Regions from separate parts of the Caldimonas brevitalea genome, predicted to be linked through region 2. Evidence: riboswitches for the same ligand, from Rfam matches in the RefSeq annotation. Region 2 holds a riboswitch; the other holds the start of a gene.
What was found. A riboswitch is a leader RNA that binds a small molecule or an ion and turns the genes downstream of it on or off. The one in region 2 is predicted to bind glycine.
Positions count from the first base shown of each region.

Region 1: linked by a shared signal. The riboswitch ahead of AAW51_RS02335 (trimeric intracellular cation channel family protein) and the one ahead of gcvT (glycine cleavage system aminomethyltransferase GcvT) in region 2 are both predicted to bind glycine.

Region 1 covers NZ_CP011371.1:533,015-542,647, reverse strand. Annotated here, with positions in the region: gene AAW51_RS02360 (branched-chain amino acid ABC transporter ATP-binding protein/permease) at 1-702, opposite strand, end outside; gene AAW51_RS02355 (branched-chain amino acid ABC transporter permease) at 705-1,574, opposite strand; gene AAW51_RS02350 (ABC transporter substrate-binding protein) at 1,647-2,858, opposite strand; gene AAW51_RS02345 (LysR substrate-binding domain-containing protein) at 2,998-3,882, opposite strand; gene AAW51_RS02340 (ABC transporter substrate-binding protein) at 3,898-5,094, opposite strand; gene AAW51_RS02335 (trimeric intracellular cation channel family protein) at 5,296-5,910, opposite strand; glycine riboswitch at 5,964-6,057, opposite strand; glycine riboswitch at 6,058-6,145, opposite strand; gene AAW51_RS02330 (hypothetical protein) at 6,342-6,596, opposite strand; gene cspE (transcription antiterminator/RNA stability regulator CspE) at 6,634-6,843, opposite strand; gene infA (translation initiation factor IF-1) at 6,957-7,217, opposite strand; gene AAW51_RS31300 (hypothetical protein) at 7,777-7,836, opposite strand; gene AAW51_RS02315 (MBL fold metallo-hydrolase) at 7,939-8,808, opposite strand; gene AAW51_RS02310 (GlxA family transcriptional regulator) at 8,961-9,633, shown strand, end outside.
Region 2 covers NZ_CP011371.1:2,013,288-2,022,920, forward strand. Annotated here, with positions in the region: gene gcvP (aminomethyl-transferring glycine dehydrogenase) at 1-2,031, opposite strand, end outside; gene gcvH (glycine cleavage system protein GcvH) at 2,114-2,491, opposite strand; gene gcvT (glycine cleavage system aminomethyltransferase GcvT) at 2,582-3,700, opposite strand; glycine riboswitch at 3,753-3,887, opposite strand; glycine riboswitch at 3,896-3,989, opposite strand; gene AAW51_RS08900 (electron transfer flavoprotein-ubiquinone oxidoreductase) at 4,304-5,986, opposite strand; gene AAW51_RS08905 (SDR family oxidoreductase) at 6,277-7,059, shown strand; gene AAW51_RS08910 (acyl-CoA thioesterase) at 7,078-7,497, shown strand; gene AAW51_RS08915 (PLP-dependent cysteine synthase family protein) at 7,516-8,664, shown strand; gene AAW51_RS08920 (LuxR C-terminal-related transcriptional regulator) at 8,697-9,245, opposite strand; gene AAW51_RS08925 (CoA transferase subunit A) at 9,419-9,633, shown strand, end outside.

The DNA of each region.
Region 1 (9,633 bases), 1.5 Mb from region 2:
GGCCGGCGCGATGTATTCCTCCGAACATGCGAACAGCGCCCCCGCCAGCCCCGCGAAGGCCGCGCTGATGACGAAGGCCAGCACCTTGTTGCGGTAGACCGAAACGCCCATGCAGTCGCAAGCCACCGGGCTGCCGCGCAGGGCCTCGAAGGCGCGCCCGATGTGCGAGTTGAGCAGCCGGTGCACGACCACCCCGGCCAGCAGCGCCAGACCGATCACCAGGTAGTAGTACTCCAGCTGGCCCATGCGGTGGCCGAACCAGCTGGGCTTGGGCACCGGCAGGCCCTGCGGGCCCTGCGTGAGCCATTCCATCTCGTTGAGCAGGATCTGCACGATGGTGCCGAATGCCAGCGTGACCATCGCCAGGTAGGGGCCGGTGACGCGCAGTGCCGGCAGGGCGAGCAAGGCGCCGCAGCCGGCGGTCAACACGATCGCCCCGGGCAGCGCGAGCCAGAACGGCAGCCCCAGCTTGGCGAACAACACGCCGCCCGCATAGGCGCCGATGCCGAACAGGCCGGCATGGCCCAGCGAGACCTCGCCGGTGTAGCCGACCACGATGTCCAGGCCGAACAGCACGATGGCGTAGATGGCGATCACCATCGCCAGGTGCAAATAGTAGGGATTGGGGACGGCCACGGGGAAGGCCGCCAGCGCGGCCAGTGCCAGGCCGCCGAGCAGCGTGCGGGTGGACAGATGTTTCATGCTCAGACCTTCTTGATCGCCGTCTTGCCGAACAGCCCGGCCGGCTTGACCGCCAGCACCACCAGCAGCAAGACCAGCCCCGGCACATCCTTGTAGCCGGTGGAGACATAAAAACCGGTGAGGGTCTCGGCGAGCCCGAGGATCAACCCGCCCGCGATGACACCCAGCCCCGAGGTCAGCCCGCCGATGATGGCCACCGCGAAGGCCTTCAAGCCGAGCGATGCGCCCATGCTGGCCCCGGTCAGGGTCAGCGGCGCGACCAGCACGCCGGCGAAGGCCGCGGTGGCGCAGGACAAGGCATACGAGAAGGTGATGACGTGGCCGGTGTGGATGCCCATCAGCCCCGCCGCGTCGCGGTCGGCGGCGGTCGCCACCACCGCCTTGCCGTAGATGGAGCGGCGGTTGAACAGCTCCACCGCCGCCATCAGCGCGAGCGCGCCGGCCACGACCACCAGCTCCATCGGCATCACGTTGGCACCGGCCAGCTGCAGCGGCATCTCGGGCACCGGCGACGGGAACTTCACGTCGTCCTTGCCCCAGACGTTCTCGGCGACGTTTTTCATGATGATGCCCAGCGCGATCGTCGCCATGATCCAGCCCTCGGACTTGATCTTGAGGGCCGGGCGCACCGCCAGCCGCTCCACCCCGATGCCGTAGAGCGCGCCGGCCAGCAGCACCAGCGGCAGCATCGGCCAGTAGCCGAGGTGGGCCGCCAGGGTCAGCCCGATCAGCGCCCCCACCGCCAGCGCCTCGCCCTGGCCGAAGTTGAGGGTGCCCGAGGTGGCGAAGGTCAGCTGGTAGCCGAAGGCGATGACCGCGTAGATCATGCCGACGGCGACACCGCTGAAGAGGATCTGCAGGAGCACGTCCATACACAGTCTCCGAAGGAAAACACCGGGAAGGAAGGGAACGGCGGCGGGCCGGGCTGGCCCGCGCCCGCAGCGTTATTTCGCCGCGGCGGCCGCCACGCGCTTGCGGTCGTCGTCGTAGGCGTAGACCACCTGCCCCTTGCGCACCTCGCCCATCACCGGCAGGCGCTCGTCCACGGTCTCGTGGTCGTCGCGTGAGAAGGGCTGCACATAGGTCGTGATGACACCTTCCACCGGCTCCTTCAGGTTCTCCAGCGCCTCGCGCACCTTGGGGCCATCGGTGGTGCCGGCCTGCTTGATCGCCGCGGCGAGCAGGTAGACCGAGTCGTAGCCCTGGGCGGCCGACACCGGCGACGGCATACGCTCGACCTTGTAGGCACGCTGGTAGGCCTCGATGAAGGCCTTGCGGCGCGGCGAGGTGGGCTCCTGGATGAAGGTCTGCGGCATGCGCGCGCCTTCGCCGTTGGCGCCGGCGTTGTCGATGAAGTTGGACATCGACAGGGTCCAGCTGCCCAGCATCGGGACCTTCCAGCCCAGCTTGACCATGCCGTTGGCGATCTGGGCCAGCTCGGGCCCGATCGCATAGGTCAGCACCGCCTGTGCACCCGCTGCCTTGGCCTTCAGCAGCTGCGGGGTCATGTCGACGTCCTTGACGTTGAACTTCTCGACCGCGACCGGCGTGATGCCTTTTTTGGCGAGCGCCTTTTCCAGGTCCTCGCGCCCGAGCTGGCCGTAGTTGGTGGAGTCGGCCAGGATCGCCACCTTCTTGAAGCCGCGCCGGGTCACCGCTTCCTCGACGATCATCGCGGCCTGCAGGCTGTCGCTGGCGGCGACGCGGAACACATAGTTGTCAGGATGCTGGGGCGGCAGGAACTGGCGCGTGACGGTGGAGCCGGTGGCCACGCCGGTGATGACCGGGATCTTGGCCTCTTGATAGAAGCGCTGGCTGGCCAGCGCAACGCCGGTGTTGACGATGCCCAGCGCGGCGACCACACCTTCCTTGTTGATGAGTTCCTGCACCACCTGGGCGCCGCGTTCGTTCTTGCCTTCGTCGTCGCGCTCGACGAGCAGCAGCGGGCGGCCGAGCACGCCGCCGCGGGCGTTGATCTCGGCGGCCGCGAGCTTGATACCGTCGCGCAGGCTCACGCCCATCGGGGCGGAACCACCGGTCAGCGGCGCGGTGACGGCGACCTTGATCGGCTCCGCCGCGAAGGCGTTGGTCGAAGCGGCGAGCGTGAAGCCAAGGGCGGCCGCGGTGGCCAGGGTGAGGCTGTGGCGTCGATTCATCATGCTGTCTGTCTCCTTGTGGTGCGAGCGGGTGTGACCCCCGTCTCTGCGTACCCACTGTAGAAAGACGCGACAGCTGCCGGTTGAAACTTCTTGGGCGTGCGCTTGAGCGATTTTCAAGCGACGCGCCGGGCCCCCGTCAACCGAGCGATTGCTTCATCCACTCGACGAAGGCGGCGCACTCCCAGCGCTCCAGCGCGCCCGGCTGCCAGCACAGGAAATAGTGGTTGGGCGAGGCCACCTGGCGGTCCGACAAACGCACCAGCCGGCCGTCGTCGAGCCAGGCCGCGCCGAGCTTCATGCGCATCAACGCGACGCCGAAGCCGGCCACGGCGGCGTCCAGCACCAGCCCGATGTCGTTGAACTGCGCGCCTTCGCGCGGCTCGGTCAAGCTCAGCCCGCACTCGGTGAACCAGGTGCGCCACGGCTCCAGCGGGCAGCGGATCAAGCGCGCCCGGGCCACCGTCTCGTCGCTCTGAAAGCCGTCGAAGGGCCCGACCGTGTTGAGGTACTCGGGGCTACAGACCGGGCACACCGTGTCGGACTGCAGCCGCACCGACTCGCGGTCCGGAAAGGGCCCGGTGCCGAAGCGCAGCTCGATGTCGGTCTCTTCGGCCGTCACATTGAGCATCGGGATGGTGACCTGCAGGATCAGGTCGATGTCGGGATAAGCATGCCGGAACAGCGCCAGCCGCGGCAGCAGCAGCTGGCGCGAGAAGGTCGGCGTGACCGCGACACGCAGCCGGGTGGCGCCGCCGCTGCCACTGCTGCGCCCCGGCACCTGCTGCAAGGCCGTCAAGGCCTCGCGCACGCGCGCAAGGTAGGCGGCGCCATCCGTCGTCAGCGTGAAGTCGCCGCGCGAGAACAGCTTGAGCCCCAGCTGCGACTCCAGCTGGCGGATGCGGTGGCTGACGGCACTCGGCGTGACGTTCAGTTCTTCAGCCGCCAGCGTGCCGCTGCGCAGCCGTGCGAGCGCCTCGAAGGCGAGCAGGCCCTGGATGGGCGGGATGCGGTGTGCGGTCATGCAAGCGGCGCCGGCTCAGGACTCCTTGCGCCGGATGAAACTGGCGCGCTTGGCGTCGTCGGCGTGATAGAACTGGATCTCGCCCTTGCGCCACACGCCCAGCCAGATCATGTTGCGCGAGAAGGCGTCGTGGTCGGCGGCCGAGAAGGGCCGGTCGTAGGACGTGACGACGCCGGGGTAGGGCCGCTCCAGGTTCTCCAACGCCTGCTTCAATACATCGGCCGAGGTGTTGCCGCGGGTCTGGAACACGACGCGCATCATCAGGTGCACCGCGTCGTAGGTCTGCGCCGCGGCCATCAGCGAGCCCAGCGGCTGGGTGCCGGCATGGCGCTTGAGGCGAACCAGGAAGGACGCCCGGCGCTCGTTGGCGAGGTCCTGGATGATGGTCTGCACCATCATCGCGCCTTCCACCGCGGGGCCGGCGCGCTCGGGCAAGGTGCGGAACGACAGGGTCCAGGGGCCGTACAGCGGGCCCTCGAAGCGCGCCTGGGCGCGCGCCTCGGCGAGCACCGCGAGCTCGGCGCCCAAGGTGTAGCCGAGGATCACTTCCGCCCCGGCGGCGCGGGCCTGCTGCACTTGCTCTGTGAGCCGGCGCACGCCTAGGTCGAAGCGTGCGGTGTAGACGGGCTTCAGTTGCTTCTCGGCGAGGAACTTCTCGACGTCCTTGAGGCCCCCCTCGCCGTAGCCGGTGGCGTCGGCGAACACGGCGACCCGCGTGTAGCCGCGCTTGACGATCTCGTCCACCAGGAAGGCCGCCTGCAGCGTGTCGCGCGCCGACATGCGGAAGACAAAACTCTTGTCGGCCGGGTACTTGGCCGTCACGGCCGACCCGGTCGCCACCGGCACGACCAGCAGGTGCTTGTGGTCCTGGAACACATCGAGCGACTTCAGGGCCACACCGGTGTTGCAGTAGCCGACCGTGAAGTCCACCTTCTGCTTGAGCACCAGGTCCTCGGCCTGTCGGCGGCCTTCGTCGGGGTCACCCTTGTCGTCGCGCGTGACCAGTTCGAGCTGCCGGCCCAAGTAGCCACCCACCTCGTTGATTTCCTTGACCGCCAGCTCGGCGCCGAGGCGGGCGCTGTGACCGAACTCCTGCGATCCCCCGCTGAGGGGGCACACGAAACCCACCCGCAGCGGTTGCGACGCCTGTGCGTTCGCCATCGCGGCGAACGATGCGAACCAGGCGGCAAGCAGCACTCGACCCATCGTCATGTTTTGTCTCCAGGTTGTGTTTTTTGGCGATGTTGCAACTGCTTTCATTTGGTGAGCATCAGGTGGAACCCTCCTCCGTGGAGGGCTCGACGTGACATATGCGGCCGCGGCGGGTTGGCTCGGGGCGGAAGCAAAGCCCGTGTTGCCCGGCCTACAGTCTCAGCCCGATGTAGGCTCGAAGTGCCCGGCGCAGGCGTGAGCTCAGTCCCAGCGCTGGCGATAGGAGAACGTCGGCAGGCGCCAGCCGCGCCAGACGGCGCACAGGCGCAGTGTGAGTCCGGCGGAGAAACTGATGGCCGTGTTCAGGTCGTCCGCGACACCGTATTCGCGCAGCAGCAGGAACAGCAGGCAGACCGCAAGAGACACGACGGCATAGAGCTCTTGGCGGAACACGACCGGGACCTGGTTGCACAGGACGTCGCGCAGCACCCCGCCGAAGATGCCGGTGATCATGCCCGCCATGATGACGACGGGTGGTGCGTAGCTCATCTGCAGGGCCACGTCGCTCCCGATCAACGAGAACGCCACCAGGCCCATGGCATCGAGCACGAGGAAGATGCGCTTGAGGTGATGCAAATACCTGGCCACCAACGTCGTCAGCAGGCCAGCGGAGATGACCAGGTACACATGGGCGGGATGCTGGGTCCATCCGACCGGAAAGTGCCCGAGGATGACATCCCGCAGCGTGCCCCCACCGAGTGCCGTGACGAAGGCGATGACGGTGACGCCGAAGAAATCCATGCTGCGGCGGCCGGCGGCGAGAGCGCCCGCCATGGCTTCGGCGGCGATGGCGACAAGGTAGACGATGGTCAACATCAGGACTCCAGAGTGGACGCAGGACGCGCGTCACGCCGACGTGCACCTGCTGCGCCTCTCCCCCTGTCCTTGAACCTGAGAGTTTCAGCTGCGCCTGCAGCCTGCCCCTTCGGTGGGCCGTGACGGCCACTCTCCAGTCGGCGAAAACGTGCGACTGCGGTCCTTTTGCCTGAGCGATGATGGGAGTTTGCGCCTTCGGCGGGGGTTTGCGGCCCCGCTCTCCCGCAGTGCGCGACCATGTTACTTCAGCGGCAGCCTTGCCGTCTGACGGCCTGCTGAGGCGACCTCGACGGGCCACGGAGGGCGAGGCCAACGTAAAGGTTCGGCATTGGACATGGGCGCGGGAAAGGCCCAAATGAAAACGCCCAACCGAGAGGGGTTGGGCGTCGCGCATTTTTGGGCGCACAGGAGAGCGACCTCTTGAACACCGCCTAGTCGTGCGGCGCGTGACCGATGGCCAGGTACCTGCCGATGTCGTGCTCGAAGGCGGCAATCGTGTGCTCCGAGATGGGGACGTGCAAGAGCACGGTTCGCGCCACTTCGGCATGCACCACGAAGCGCTCCAGCACTTCATGGCGCGCATCGTCCGGCAGTGCGTGCAGCACCGCTGTCATCAGCGCATCGAGCGCGATGAGCGAACCCTTGAGCTCGCAGATCCGCTCGGTGGTCTCTTGCAAGTCCTTCATCGGTTCCGCCGAGGGACGCAGCAGGAGTGCAGGTGCGTCAGATCGTGCGGATGCGCGACGCCTGCGGACCCTTCTGCCCCTGCGTCACTTCGAACTCGACGCGTTGGTTTTCGGTCAGCGTCTTGAAGCCGTTGCCCTGAATTTCCTTGAAGTGCGCGAAGAGATCCTTGCCGCCATTGTCGGGGGCAATGAAGCCGAAGCCCTTGCCTTCGTTGAACCATTTCACAGTACCGGTTTCGGTGGCCATATCGTCATTCCTTGATGGATTCGTTAAAAAGATGCCCCAGCTTTCGCCGGTGCAGGTCAGCAGCTTCCTGACTTGGAAGCCGAGTGATTGAAATGCTTGCGAACCGCTGACCATCAGCGACGCGGTTGTCGAGAAGAAGGCGCCAAACCTCGGCGCTCGAGGTGGCGGAAAGTGATGCGCCCCTTCGTCAGATCGTAGGGGGACAGTTCCAGGGAGACGCTGTCGCCGGCCAGGATGCGGATGTGATGCTTGCGCATCTTTCCGCCGGTGTAGGCGATGAGCTTGTGCCCGTTCTCCAGCGTCACCCGAAAGCGGGAGTCCGGCAGGATCTCGTTCACGACGCCGTGCATCTCGATCAGTTCTTCTTTGGCCACGGTGTTCACTCCTGGTTCGTGGATGGGGGACGGGCGGTGCGAGACAGGGCCTGACAAGGGCCTGCTCACATGGCAGGGGCTGTGCGAGGGCGGCGCTCGGGCACCAACAAGTCACTGCCGGCGTGACCCGCGAGGGTCGACGAGGGTGTCTCGGGTTTACGCTCGGTCTCTGCGGCTCGAAGGCGGTTTGCAACCGCTCGGTTCGGCACACGGGAAAGTTCGCGCCAGCATGGCACTTCCGCGTGTGTGCCGTGCTCCCGACGTTGCCTCTCGTTTTGGGGAAGAGAGGGCGGGAAAGAATCAAATTGGGCCGAAAACAGTCCGAAAACGCAGACCGGCGGCACCGACAGGATAAGGGCCCGAAAGCACCCGCCAGCGCGGGAAAAGGCCCAAGAAAATGCCCAACCGAGAACGGTTGGGCGCTGAATCTGGTCACGCAGTGTAGCACTGGTTCGAACGTCCTGCTCGGTTCGCGAAGAAATCGAACACGTGCATGTCTTTGACGCGAGGCGTGCGTCCCTGCGGCAGGGGCAGTCCAGGCGCCGGCGACCACCTTGACTCACTTCGTTCGCGCGGCCTGCCGCCACAACACGGCTGGCAAGCCTCCGCACAGCATCAAGACGGTGCTGGGCTCCGGGACAGGAGGTCGAGGCAAGTTTGCTAGGGCTTTGCGTGCGCCGACGCGGCGGGCAGCAGATGAATGGGCGCTGGAAGCCCCGGCCTACAACCGGTAGGTCTCGCCGTCAGCCGGCACCAGCACGCGCTGCGGGTCCATCCCCTTCTCGGCGATGAAGTCACGCAGTTCCTGGCGCGTTTGCATGCCGTGGTTGACCGCCTCCATGTGGGTGCCGATCACTGTGGCCCGCGGGGCGGCCTGATAGGCACGCGACAAGTCTTCCTTGCCCATGATGATCGCGCCTTCCAGCCCCTCGATCCTCGCATAGCCGGTGTTCAGGATGATCACGTCCGGCATGTACTGCTTGAGCGCGTCTTCGACCTGTTGGTTCCACACGGTGTCGCCCGCCACATAGACCGTCTTGCGGCCAGGACGCTGGAAGACGACACCCGAGACAGACCCGAGCAGTTTGCCGGCGACGACCATGGTCTTGTCATCGCCATGCTGACCACCGGTCTTGCTCAGGCGTGTGCCGTTGAACATCGTGTGCTCACCGAGCACGCGCACGTCCGTGAAGCCGTCCTGGCGGATGCTCGCCGCATCTTGCTCATCCTGCGCAAAGATCGGCACCCCTTTCGGCAGGCGCTGCCTGGCCACGTCGTCCCAGTGATCCAGATGGGTGTGGGTGACGATGACGGCGTCGGCCTTCATCACCTCTTCGAGGGGCAGCGGCAGTTCGACCAGCGGGTTGCGCAGGTGGCTGTTGCAGGTGCCTGCGAACCCCGGGTAAGCGCCCTTTTCAGCCAACAACGGGTCGATCAGGTAGGTCGCGCCAGCGTAGGTCACCTTGAGCGTGGCGTTGCGGATCTGCTGGACCTGCACCGTCTGGTCGGTCGTGGACGTCTCGGCCTTGTGAGTGCCGGCACCCAGTGCGTCAGCCGCGAGGGGCGTGTGGAAGAGGTCAGAAGGATTCATGTCTGTCTCAGTGTTCGAGGTGGATGAAGGCGCGCGACGGCCGTCGAGGGCGTGTCAGGATTTTCTGGAGGACGAACGCCGCGGGCCATCGGCCCAAAGGACGACTGTCGATAGAATCGGGCCAATTTCGTCACCCCCTCCCGAGTTCGCCCATGCAAGCCATACGTGTCGCCGTCGTCGCCTTCGAGGGGGTCAGCCTGTTCCACCTCTCGGTTCCCGCGCTGGTGCTCGGCGTCGAACCCGCTCCGGCGGGTCTTCCGCGCTATGAGGTGAGGTACTGCTCTCCACGACCTGGCCCGGTGCGCTGCTCGCAAGGCATGGTGATCGACGTGCCGGAAGGTCTGGGCCCGATGTTCGACGCCGAGCTGGTGATCGTGCCGGCCTGGAGCCATCCGGCCAACCGCGCCCCGGCGGAGTTGATCGACGCGCTGCGCAAGGCGCACGAACGGGGTGCGCAAGTGGTGGGGCTGTGCCTGGGCGCCTTCGTGCTCGGCGACGCCGGCCTGCTGGATGGCCGGCGGGCGACGACACATTGGGCCTGCCGCGACCTCTTTGCGAAGCGCTTTCCAAAGGCCGACTTCCGCCCCGATGTGCTTTATGTCGACGACGGCGGTGTCACCACCTCGGCCGGAACCGTGGCCGCAATCGACTGCTGCTTGAATCTGGTGCGCCAGCGGCACGGCGCTGACGTCGCCAACCGCGTCGCCCGGCTGTTGGTGACGCCGCCCCATCGGCAGGGCGGACAGGCGCAGTTCATCGAGCAGCCGGTGCCGGAACTGCCCAGCGAGAACCGCTTGCCCGGCGTGCTGGAATGGGCGCGTGCGC
Region 2 (9,633 bases):
CTGGTGCACCAGCTCGCACAGCGCCTTGACCTCGGTTTCGAACACGCCGTGGGTGGACGGGTAGGTGATCATCACGGCAGCCAGCTTGTCGCTGTGCTGCTCGCACCTGGCGCGCAGATCGGCGAGGTCGACGTTGCCGTCGCGGTCGCACTTGGTGACCACCACCTGCATGCCGACCATCTGCGCGCTGGCCGGGTTGGTGCCGTGGGCCGACTCGGGGATCAGACAGATGTTGCGGTGGCCCTCGCCGCGTGCCTCGTGGTACGCCTTGATGACCAGCAGACCGGCATATTCACCTTGCGAGCCGGCATTGGGCTGCAGCGAGATGCCGGCATAGCCGGTGGCCTGGCACAGCCACTGTTGCAGCTGCTGGTCGAGCAGTTCGTAGCCGGCCAGCTGGTCACGCGGCGCGAAGGGGTGGATGTGGGCGAACTCGGGCCAGGTGATGGGGATCATCTCGCTGGTCGCGTTCAGCTTCATCGTGCACGACCCGAGCGGGATCATGGTGCGGTCGAGCGCCAGGTCCTTGTCGGACAGCGAGCGCAGGTAGCGCAGCATCTCCGTCTCGGAACGGTGGGTGTTGAAGACGGGGTGGGTCAGGTAGGCGCTGCGGCGCTGCAGTGCGGCGGGCAGCAGGGTCGGCAGGCCGGCTTCGAAGCCCTCGAAGGACGGCAGGGCCTGGCCCTGGGCCACCACTTCGGCGAACACCTGCCACAAGGCGGACAGGTCTTCGCGCGTGGTGGTTTCGTCGAGCGTGATGCCCACCGCGTCGGGCCCGGCGCGGCGCAGGTTCATGCCGCGGCCGACCGCGTCGACCAGCAGCGGGTCGGTGCGCGAGCCGGTCAGCACCGTCAGCGTGTCGAAGGCATGTTCGTGCTTGAGCTTCCAGCCGAGCGCCTGCAGGCCTCGCGCCAGCACCGCGGTGTAGGTGGCCACGCGCAGCGCGATGCGCTTCAGGCCCTCGGGGCCGTGGTAGACCGCGTACATGCTGGCCACGACGGCCGGCAGCACTTGCGCGGTGCAGATGTTGGAGGTGGCCTTCTCGCGCCGGATGTGCTGCTCGCGCGTCTGCAGCGCCAGGCGGTAGGCCGGCGCGCCTTGTGCGTCGACACTGACGCCGACCAGACGCCCCGGCAGCGAGCGCTTGAACTCGTCCTTGCAGGCCAGGTAGGCGGCGTGCGGGCCGCCGTTGCCCATCGGCATGCCGAAACGCTGGGTGGTGCCCAGCGCGATGTCGGCGCCGAGTTCGCCGGGGGAGGCGAGCAGCGTCAGCGCCAGCAGGTCGGCCGCCACGATGGCCAGGCCGCCGCGCGCATGCACCTCGGTGATGACCGGGCGCAGGTCGCGCACCCGGCCGCACACGCCGGGGTATTGGAACAAGGCGCCGAAGCACTCGGTCTGGCCCGCCTGCTCGGCCGGGCCGGTCAGCACCGTGATGCCGAGCGGCTGCGCGCGGGTGCGCACCACTTCCAGCGTCTGCGGCAGCACGTCATCGGCGACGAAAAAGGTGGTGTTCTTGGACTTGCCGACACGCGCCGCCAGCGTCATCGCTTCGGCAGCCGCGGTCGCTTCGTCGAGCATCGAGGCGTTGGCGATCGCCATGCCGGTGAGATCGCAGACCATGGTCTGGAAGTTCACGAGCGCTTCCATGCGGCCTTGCGAGATCTCGGCCTGGTAGGGCGTGTAGGCGGTGTACCAGGACGGGTTTTCGAGCACGTTGCGCAGGATCACCGCCGGCGTGTGGGTGCCGTGGTAGCCCTGGCCGATGAAGCTCTTGAGCACGCGGTTGCGGCCGGCCAGCGCCTTCAGTTCGCGCAGCGCTTCGGCTTCCGACAGGGGCGTGGGCAGATGCATGCCCTGCGCGCGGCGGATGGCCGTGGGCACGATGGTGTCGATCAGGGCCTGCCGCGAGGCGGCGCCGATCACCGACAACATCTTGGTTTCGTCTTCGCGGGCGATGCCGATGTGGCGTTCGACGAAATCGTCGTGGGCTTCGAGTTCGGACAGGGGGGCGTGGGCGGCGGTCAGCATGGCAGGCTTTCGGTCGGCGCCCGGGACAGCGGCAGCAGTGCTGCCCCCGGGCGGCGCGGGCGGAAGGGGAGGAAGGAAAAGATCAGCTGTTCTGCACCAGCTGTTCGTAGGCGGGGCCGTCGAGCAGCGCGTCGAACTGCGCCCGGTCGGACAACTTGATCTTGAAGAACCACCCCTGGCCGAGCGGGTCGCTGTTGGCGAGCGACGGGTCGGCGCGCAGGGCCTCGTTCACGTCGATCACGCTGCCGCTCACCGGGGCATACAGGTCGGCTGCCGCCTTGACGGACTCGACGACCCCGGCGATGGCCTTCTGCTCCAGCGTCGCGCCGACGGCGGGCAGGTCGACGAACACCACGTCACCCAGGGCGTCCTGGGCGTGCTGGGTGATGCCCACCGTGGCGATGTCGTCGTCACCGGTGAGCTCGATCCACTCGTGGTCGGGGGTGTATTTCACGGTCATGTGTGCAGCTCCTGCTGTTCTCGGAAAGGGGAATCGGGGGCGGGGGTAGGCAGGCGCCGGCGCGCAGGCGCCGCACGCCACCTCGGGGCGTCAGCCGCGGTGATACCGATGCGGGGCAAATGGCATTCCGCGCACCTGCATCGGGAGGTGGCGCTCGCGCACCACGGCATAGACCGTGCCGCCGGGCGCCGTGTGGTTGACCGGCAGGTAGGCCATCGCGATCGGCTGGTTGACGCTCGGGCCGAGGGTGCCGCTGGTCACATGGCCCAGCGCGTGGCCGTGGCTGTCGACGATCTTGGTGCCTTCGCGCACCGGCGCGCGTTCGAGGCCCACGAGGCCGACGCGCTTGTTGGTGGGGCCGTGTGCGAGCTGGTTGGCGAGGGTCAGGGCGCCCGGGTAGTGGCCCTCGCGCGCGCCGCCAGGGCGGCGCACCTTCTGGATGGCCCAGGTCAGCCCGGCTTCCACCGGCGTGGTGTTGGCGTCGATGTCATGCCCGTACAGGCACAGACCCGCTTCGAGGCGCAAGGTGTCGCGCGCGCCAAGGCCGGCCGGCGCGACCTCGGGTTGGGCCAGCAGCGCGCGCGCCAGCCCCTCGGCCTGCTCGGCCGGCACCGAGATTTCGAAGCCGTCCTCGCCGGTGTAGCCCGAGCGGGTCACGAAACAGGCGGCGCCGGCCAGCTCGAAGGTGTTGCCGCTCATGAAGGTCAGGCTGGTGACGTCGGCGTTCAGCCGGGCCAGCGCCACGGCCGCCTTGGGGCCTTGCAGCGCGAGCAGGGCGCGGTCGGGCAGCGGCTGGATTTGGCAGCGGTGGCCGATGTGGGTGCGCAGATGGGCGATGTCGGCGTTTTTGCAGGAGGCGTTGACGACCAGGAACAGGTCGTCGGCGCGCCGCGTGATCATCAGGTCGTCGAGCAACCCGCCGTTGGGGTTGGTGAAGAAGCCGTAGCGTTGTTTGCCCACCGGCAGGTCGACCACGTCCACGGGCACCAGCGATTCGAGTGCCCGGGCAGCGTCGTCGCCGGACAGCCGCAGCTGGCCCATGTGGGAGACGTCGAACAGTGCAGCCGCTTCGCGGCACTGCTTGTGCTCGGCGATGATGCCGGCGTATTGCACCGGCATCTCGTAGCCGGCGAACGGCACCATGCGGGCACCGAGTTCGAGATGCAGGGTGTGCAGCGGGGTCTTGAGCAGGGCGGTGGTGTCGGGCATCACGGTCTCCGAGGGCATAAGGCATAACCACTGCACGAGTTCGTTGCAGTGGGCTGCCCTCGCTGTCCGCTTTACCTGAGAGATTGGCCGCGGCGCTTGCTCAGCGCAGACGGCTTGCCCCTTCGGTGGGCCCCCTCGTCGGCTGACTTGCAGCGTCGACCTGGGGCCTCTCTCCAGTGAGGATCGTCCGGGTGGGGACGAGCGTCAGTCCTTTTGCCTGAGCGTTCGAGCGGGGTTCCGCTCTGCGCCTTCGGCGGCTTCCGGGGAAGCTCTCTCCTGACTGCGCCGCAGTATAGCGGCGCCTGCGGCGATTGGGGCAGGAGTGGAAACGGTCCGGAAGCAAGCCGACCGGCGGCACGCCGGCAAAAACGAGCCAGACAGCCAGGGCCGGACCATTCTGCATCGCTTGCCCACTCGGCGCACCCGGCGCACGGCAAAGGCTCGCGCAGCACCGGTCGGGCGACCACGATGCGAGAAGAGAGGCGGGAGCGGGGAGGTCGGAAGAGGAGGGAAAGGAAGAGGGCGCGCGACCACCGGGAGACGGTCGGCCGGCGCGCCGGAGGGGCGCGCCGCCCGCGCAGGCGGGGCCTCGCCCCGCCTCGCTTACATCCCCGAGTAGTTGGGCCCGCCGCCGCCTTCCGGCGTCACCCAGACGATGTTCTGGGTCGGGTCCTTGATGTCGCAGGTCTTGCAGTGCACGCAGTTTTGCGCGTTGATCTGCAGGCGCTCGCCGGCACCGCTCTCGTTCGGGACGAACTCGTAAACCCCCGCCGGGCAGTAGCGGCTTTCGGGCCCGCCGTATTTGGCGAGATTGATGTTGACCGGGACGCTCGCGTCCTTCAGCGTCAGGTGCGCCGGCTGGTCTTCGCCGTGATTGGTGTTGCTGACAAAGACCGAGCTGAGCCGGTCGAAGGTCAGCTTGCCGTCCGGCTTCGGGTAGGTGATCTTGGCGCACTCGGCCGCCGGCTTCAGATAGGTGTGGTCCGGCGCCGGGCGGTGGATCGTCCACGGTGGGGCCTTGAAGCCGAGCTTGGGCAGCAGCCACTGCTCGATGCCGTTCATCACGGTGCCGACGTACAGGCCCTTCTTGAACCACTGCTTGAAGTTGCGCGCCTTGTCGAGCTCTTCGTAGAGCCAGCTCTTCTCGAACGCGGCGGGGTAGGCGCTCAGCTCGTCGTGCTGACGGCCGGCCGTCACCGCGTCGAAGGCGGCTTCGGCGGCCAGCATGCCGGTCTTGATGGCGGCGTGGCTGCCCTTGATGCGGCTGACGTTGAGGTAGCCGGCCTCGCAGCCGACCAGCGCGCCACCCGGGAACACCGTCTTGGGCAGGCTCAGGATGCCGCCGGCAGTGATGGCGCGGGCGCCGTAGCTGATGCGCTTGCCGCCTTCGAGCACTTCACGGATGCGCGGGTGGGTCTTCCAGCGTTGCATCTCCTCGAACGGGCTGAGCCAGGGGTTGCTGTAGTCGAGGCCGGTGATGTAGCCGAGCGTGACCTTGTTGTCCTCCATGTGGTAGAGGAAGCCGCCGCCGTAGGTGCTCGGGTCCACCGGCCAGCCGGCGGTGTGCAACACCTCACCGGGCTTGTGACGGCCGGGCTCGACTTCCCAGAGTTCCTTGATGCCGATGGCATAGCTCTGCGGGTCTTTGCCGGCGTCGAGCTTGAACTTGGCGATCAGCTGCTTGCCGAGGTGGCCGCGCGAGCCCTCCGCAAAGACGGTGTATTTGCCATGCAGTTCCATGCCGAGCTGGAAGCTGTCGAGCGGTTCGCCGTGCTTGCCGAGCCCGAGGTTGCCGGTGGCGACGCCCTTGACCGAGCCGTCGTCGTTATAGAGCACTTCGGCTGCCGAGAAGCCCGGGAAGATCTCGACGCCCAGGCCTTCGGCCTGCTGCGCCAGCCAGCGGGTCACGTTGCCCAGGCTGATCACGTAGTTGCCGTCGTTGTGGAAGCACTCGGGCAGGATCGGGCTCTTGAGGGCACCGCCTTCGGTCAGGAACAAGAAGCTGTCCCCGGTCACCGGCTGGTTCAGCGGCGCGCCGAGTTCCTTCCAGTTCGGAATCAACTCGTTCAGCGCGCGCGGGTCCATGATCGCGCCGGACAGGATGTGGGCGCCCGGCTCGGAGCCTTTTTCGAGCACGCAAACCGAAACCTCCTGGCCTTTTTCAGCCGCCAGTTGCTTCAGGCGGATGCCGGTGGCCAGGCCGGCGGGGCCACCGCCGACGATCACCACGTCGTATTCCATCGATTCGCGGGGACCGTACTGCTCCAGGATCTGTTGCGGCGTCATCGTCTCGTTCCTTCAATCGTATTTATGTGGGGGCTCGAGTGGGGGCTCGACGCGAGCTTCCCGCAATTCTATCGGGCCGCGGCAAAAAAACGAACGACCGTTCTATTCTTTGCACGAGGGGATGTCTCAATCTTGCACTGCGCGGGGTGTTGTCCTGCACCGCGGTTGGCCCGGATGTCCGGGCAGCGACACCTGATCACAGTCCGCTGCCGTTATCCTTGCGGCAGTACGCGAGGCCCGCCAGCGGCCCCGCTTGGTCACGACGTATACGAAGCAAAGAGGTGGTAGCGATGGCATACAGCATGGATCTTTCGGGGCGCGTGGCGCTGATCACGGGCGCCTCCAGCGGTCTGGGGACGCAGTTCGCCAAGACCTTGGCCGCGTCCGGCGCGGCGGTGGTGCTCGCCGGTCGGCGGGTCGAGCGCCTGAAGACGCTGCGGGCCGAGATCGAGGCCTCCGGCGGCGACGCGCATGTGGTGGGCCTGGACGTCACCGACATCAACAGCATCCGCTCGGCGGTGGCGCATGCCGAAACCGAAGTGGGCGGCATCGACATCCTGGTCAACAACTCGGGCGTCAGCACCACGCAGAAGCTGACCGACGTGACGCCCGACGAATACGACTACATCTTCGACACCAACACCCGCGGCGCGTTCTTCGTCGCCCAGGAAGTCGGCAAGCGCATGTTGGCGCGCGCGCGCGGGGCGGCCCCGGGCACCTACACCGGGGGGCGCATCGTCAACATCGCGTCGATGGCGGGCCTGCGTGTGCTGGGACAGATCGGCGTGTACTGCATGAGCAAGAGCGCGGTGATCCATATGACGCGCGCGATGGCGCTGGAATGGGGTCGCTTCGGCATCAACGTCAATGCGGTCTGCCCGGGCTACATCGACACCGAGATCAACCACCATCATTGGGAAAGCGAGCAGGGCCAGAAGCTGATCAACATGCTGCCGCGCAAGCGGCTCGGGCAGCCCAAGGACCTGGACGCACTGGTGGTGATGCTGTGTTCCAACGAGAGCCACTTCATCAACGGCGCGGTGATCTCGGCGGACGACGGTTTCGGCGTTTGACGACAACGGCGGGACCAGATGCGCATCGAGATCCCCGAGAACAAGAAGCTGACCTATGAGATGCGGATCCCGATCCGCTGGGGCGACATGGACGCGATGGGCCACGTCAACAACGCCGTCTACTTCCGTTATCTGGAAACGATCCGCATCGAGTGGCTGCACTCGCTGGGCGGCGCCCCCGACCCGGCGGGCCAGGGGCCGGTGATCGCCAACGCCTTCTGCAACTTCTATCGCCAGCTCGAATACCCGGGCGAGGTGTTGGCCCGGCACTATGTGGCGAACCCGGGCCGTTCCAGCTTCGACACCTTCATCACGCTGGAACGGGCCGACACGCCGGGAACCTTGTATGCGGCCGGCGGCGCCACCACGGTGTGGATCGACTTTCCGCAACAGAAGTCGGTGCCGCTGCCCGAGTGGCTGCGGGCGGCCATTTCCTAGGGCTGCTAACCTCCCGGGATGAACTCCCGGCACACCGCGGGCCGCCGGCCCGACCGCGACTGGGTGCTGGAAGCCGTGCGCCGCATCGAGGCCGACTTCCAGCGTTCCAGCGACACCCATCTGATCCCGTTGCGATTGCCCGGCTTCGCCGGCATCGATCTGTATTTCAAGGACGAGTCCAGCCATCCTTCGGGCAGCCTGAAGCACCGCCTGGCGCGTTCGTTGTTTCTCTACGCCTTGTGCAACGGCTGGCTGCACGAAGGCAGTGTGGTGGTCGAAGCGTCGAGCGGCTCGACGGCGGTGTCCGAGGCGTATTTCGCGCGGCTGCTGGGGTTGCCGTTCGTGGCGGTCATGCCCGCCACCACCTCGGCCGAGAAGATCGCGGCGATCGAGTTCCAGGGCGGGCGTTGCCACCTGGTGGACGATCCGACGGCGCTCTACAGCGAATCGCGTCGACTGGCAGAGGAACTGGGCGGCCACTACATGGACCAGTTCACCTACGCCGAACGGGCCACGGACTGGCGGGCCAACAACAACATCGCCGAGAGCATCTTCGGCCAGATGCGTTTGGAGCCCCACCCGGAGCCGACCTGGCTGGTGTGCAGTGCGGGCACCGGCGGCACGGTCGCGACGCTGGGGCGCTATGTGCGCTATTGCCACCATGCCACCCGCGTCTGTGCCGGCGATGCAGAGCGTTCGGTGTTCTTCGACCACTACATCAGCCGAGACCCGACTTTGACCCTCGCCGAAGGGTCGCGCATCGAAGGCATCGGGAGGCCGCGTGTCGAGGCGTCCTTCCTGCCCGATGTGGTGGACGCGATGGTCAAGGTGCCCGACCTGTGGTCGATTGCCGCGATGCATGCACTCTCGCAGCGGCTGGGGCGGCCGGTGGGTGCCTCCACCGGCACCAATGTGGTGGCCGCGCTGGCCTGTATGCAGGCGATGCGCGCGCAGGGGCAGGCAGGGTCGGTGGTGACGCTGCTGTGCGACGGCGGGCAGCGCTATGCCCACACCTACCACGACCGACGCTGGCTGGAAGCCGTCGGCTGGGTCTGCGACGACGAGCAGCGGGCGATGGCGGCATGGATGGATCAGGCCGTCGTGCCGGCGCCGCTGGCCGAGCGCTGGCGGCTGGCCGGGGAGCTGGCGCCCCTGGGCGCGGCCTGATCCACGCTGGGCGCCCGGGCTCCCCCGTCACCTCAGATCGCAAGCAGCCGCTGCACCAGTTCGGGAGTCGTCGACGCCTTGTACTTGCGCATCAAGCGGGCGCGGTAGATGTCGACGGTACGGTGGCTGATCTCGAGCGTCTTGCCGATTTGCTTGCTGGTGCGGCCCTCGATCAGCAAGGCCGCAACCTCGCGCTCGCGCCCGGTCAGCTCGGCCTTTACGGCGCGGCGCGCTGAGAGGTCTTCGAACGACCAGATGCCGGCCGCGTGCGGCGAACTGCGCTCCATCGCCCTGCCGGTGACGTGGCACCAGAACAACTCGCCGTCGCCCCGTTTCATGATGCGGTCGTCGGCATAACGGCCGCTGGCATTGAGGATGGGCGCGATGCGCTCGCCGGTGCGCTCGAACTCGTCCGGGCTCGGGTAGAGCACCTGGAAGGACTGGCCCGTCAGCAGTTCGCGCGAGGTGCGGAACATCTCCGCCAAGGCCTGGTTGCAGTCCACGATGACGCGGTGGCGCGACAGCACCAGGCCGACCGGGGCGAGTTCGAAAGCAGTGCGGTAGTCGATCGGATCGGACATGGCGGCGACACCCGACGGGCGCACAAGCGGGAAGCGACGCACGCGCGGCGATGCCTGCGCGGGCACAAGGGTTGCGGCGCCATCGAGGGCGTCCCCTTAGGCGATTCTACGTATGCCGATAGGTAGTACGCTGTGGGCCGTCCACCACTCCGTTGGCTCGAAAGGAGACTCAGATGAACAAGGTGTATCCGAGCGCCGCCGAGGCGCTGCAGGGCATCGTCAAGGACGGCCAGTTGATGGCCGTGGGAGGCTTCGGCCTGTGCGGCATTCCCGAGGCCTTGATCGACGCGCTGCAGGCGTCGGGCGTGCAGGGGTTGACCGTGATCTCGAACAACGCCGGCGTCGACAACTTCGGGCTCGGCAAGCTGCTGGCGACGCGTCAGATCCG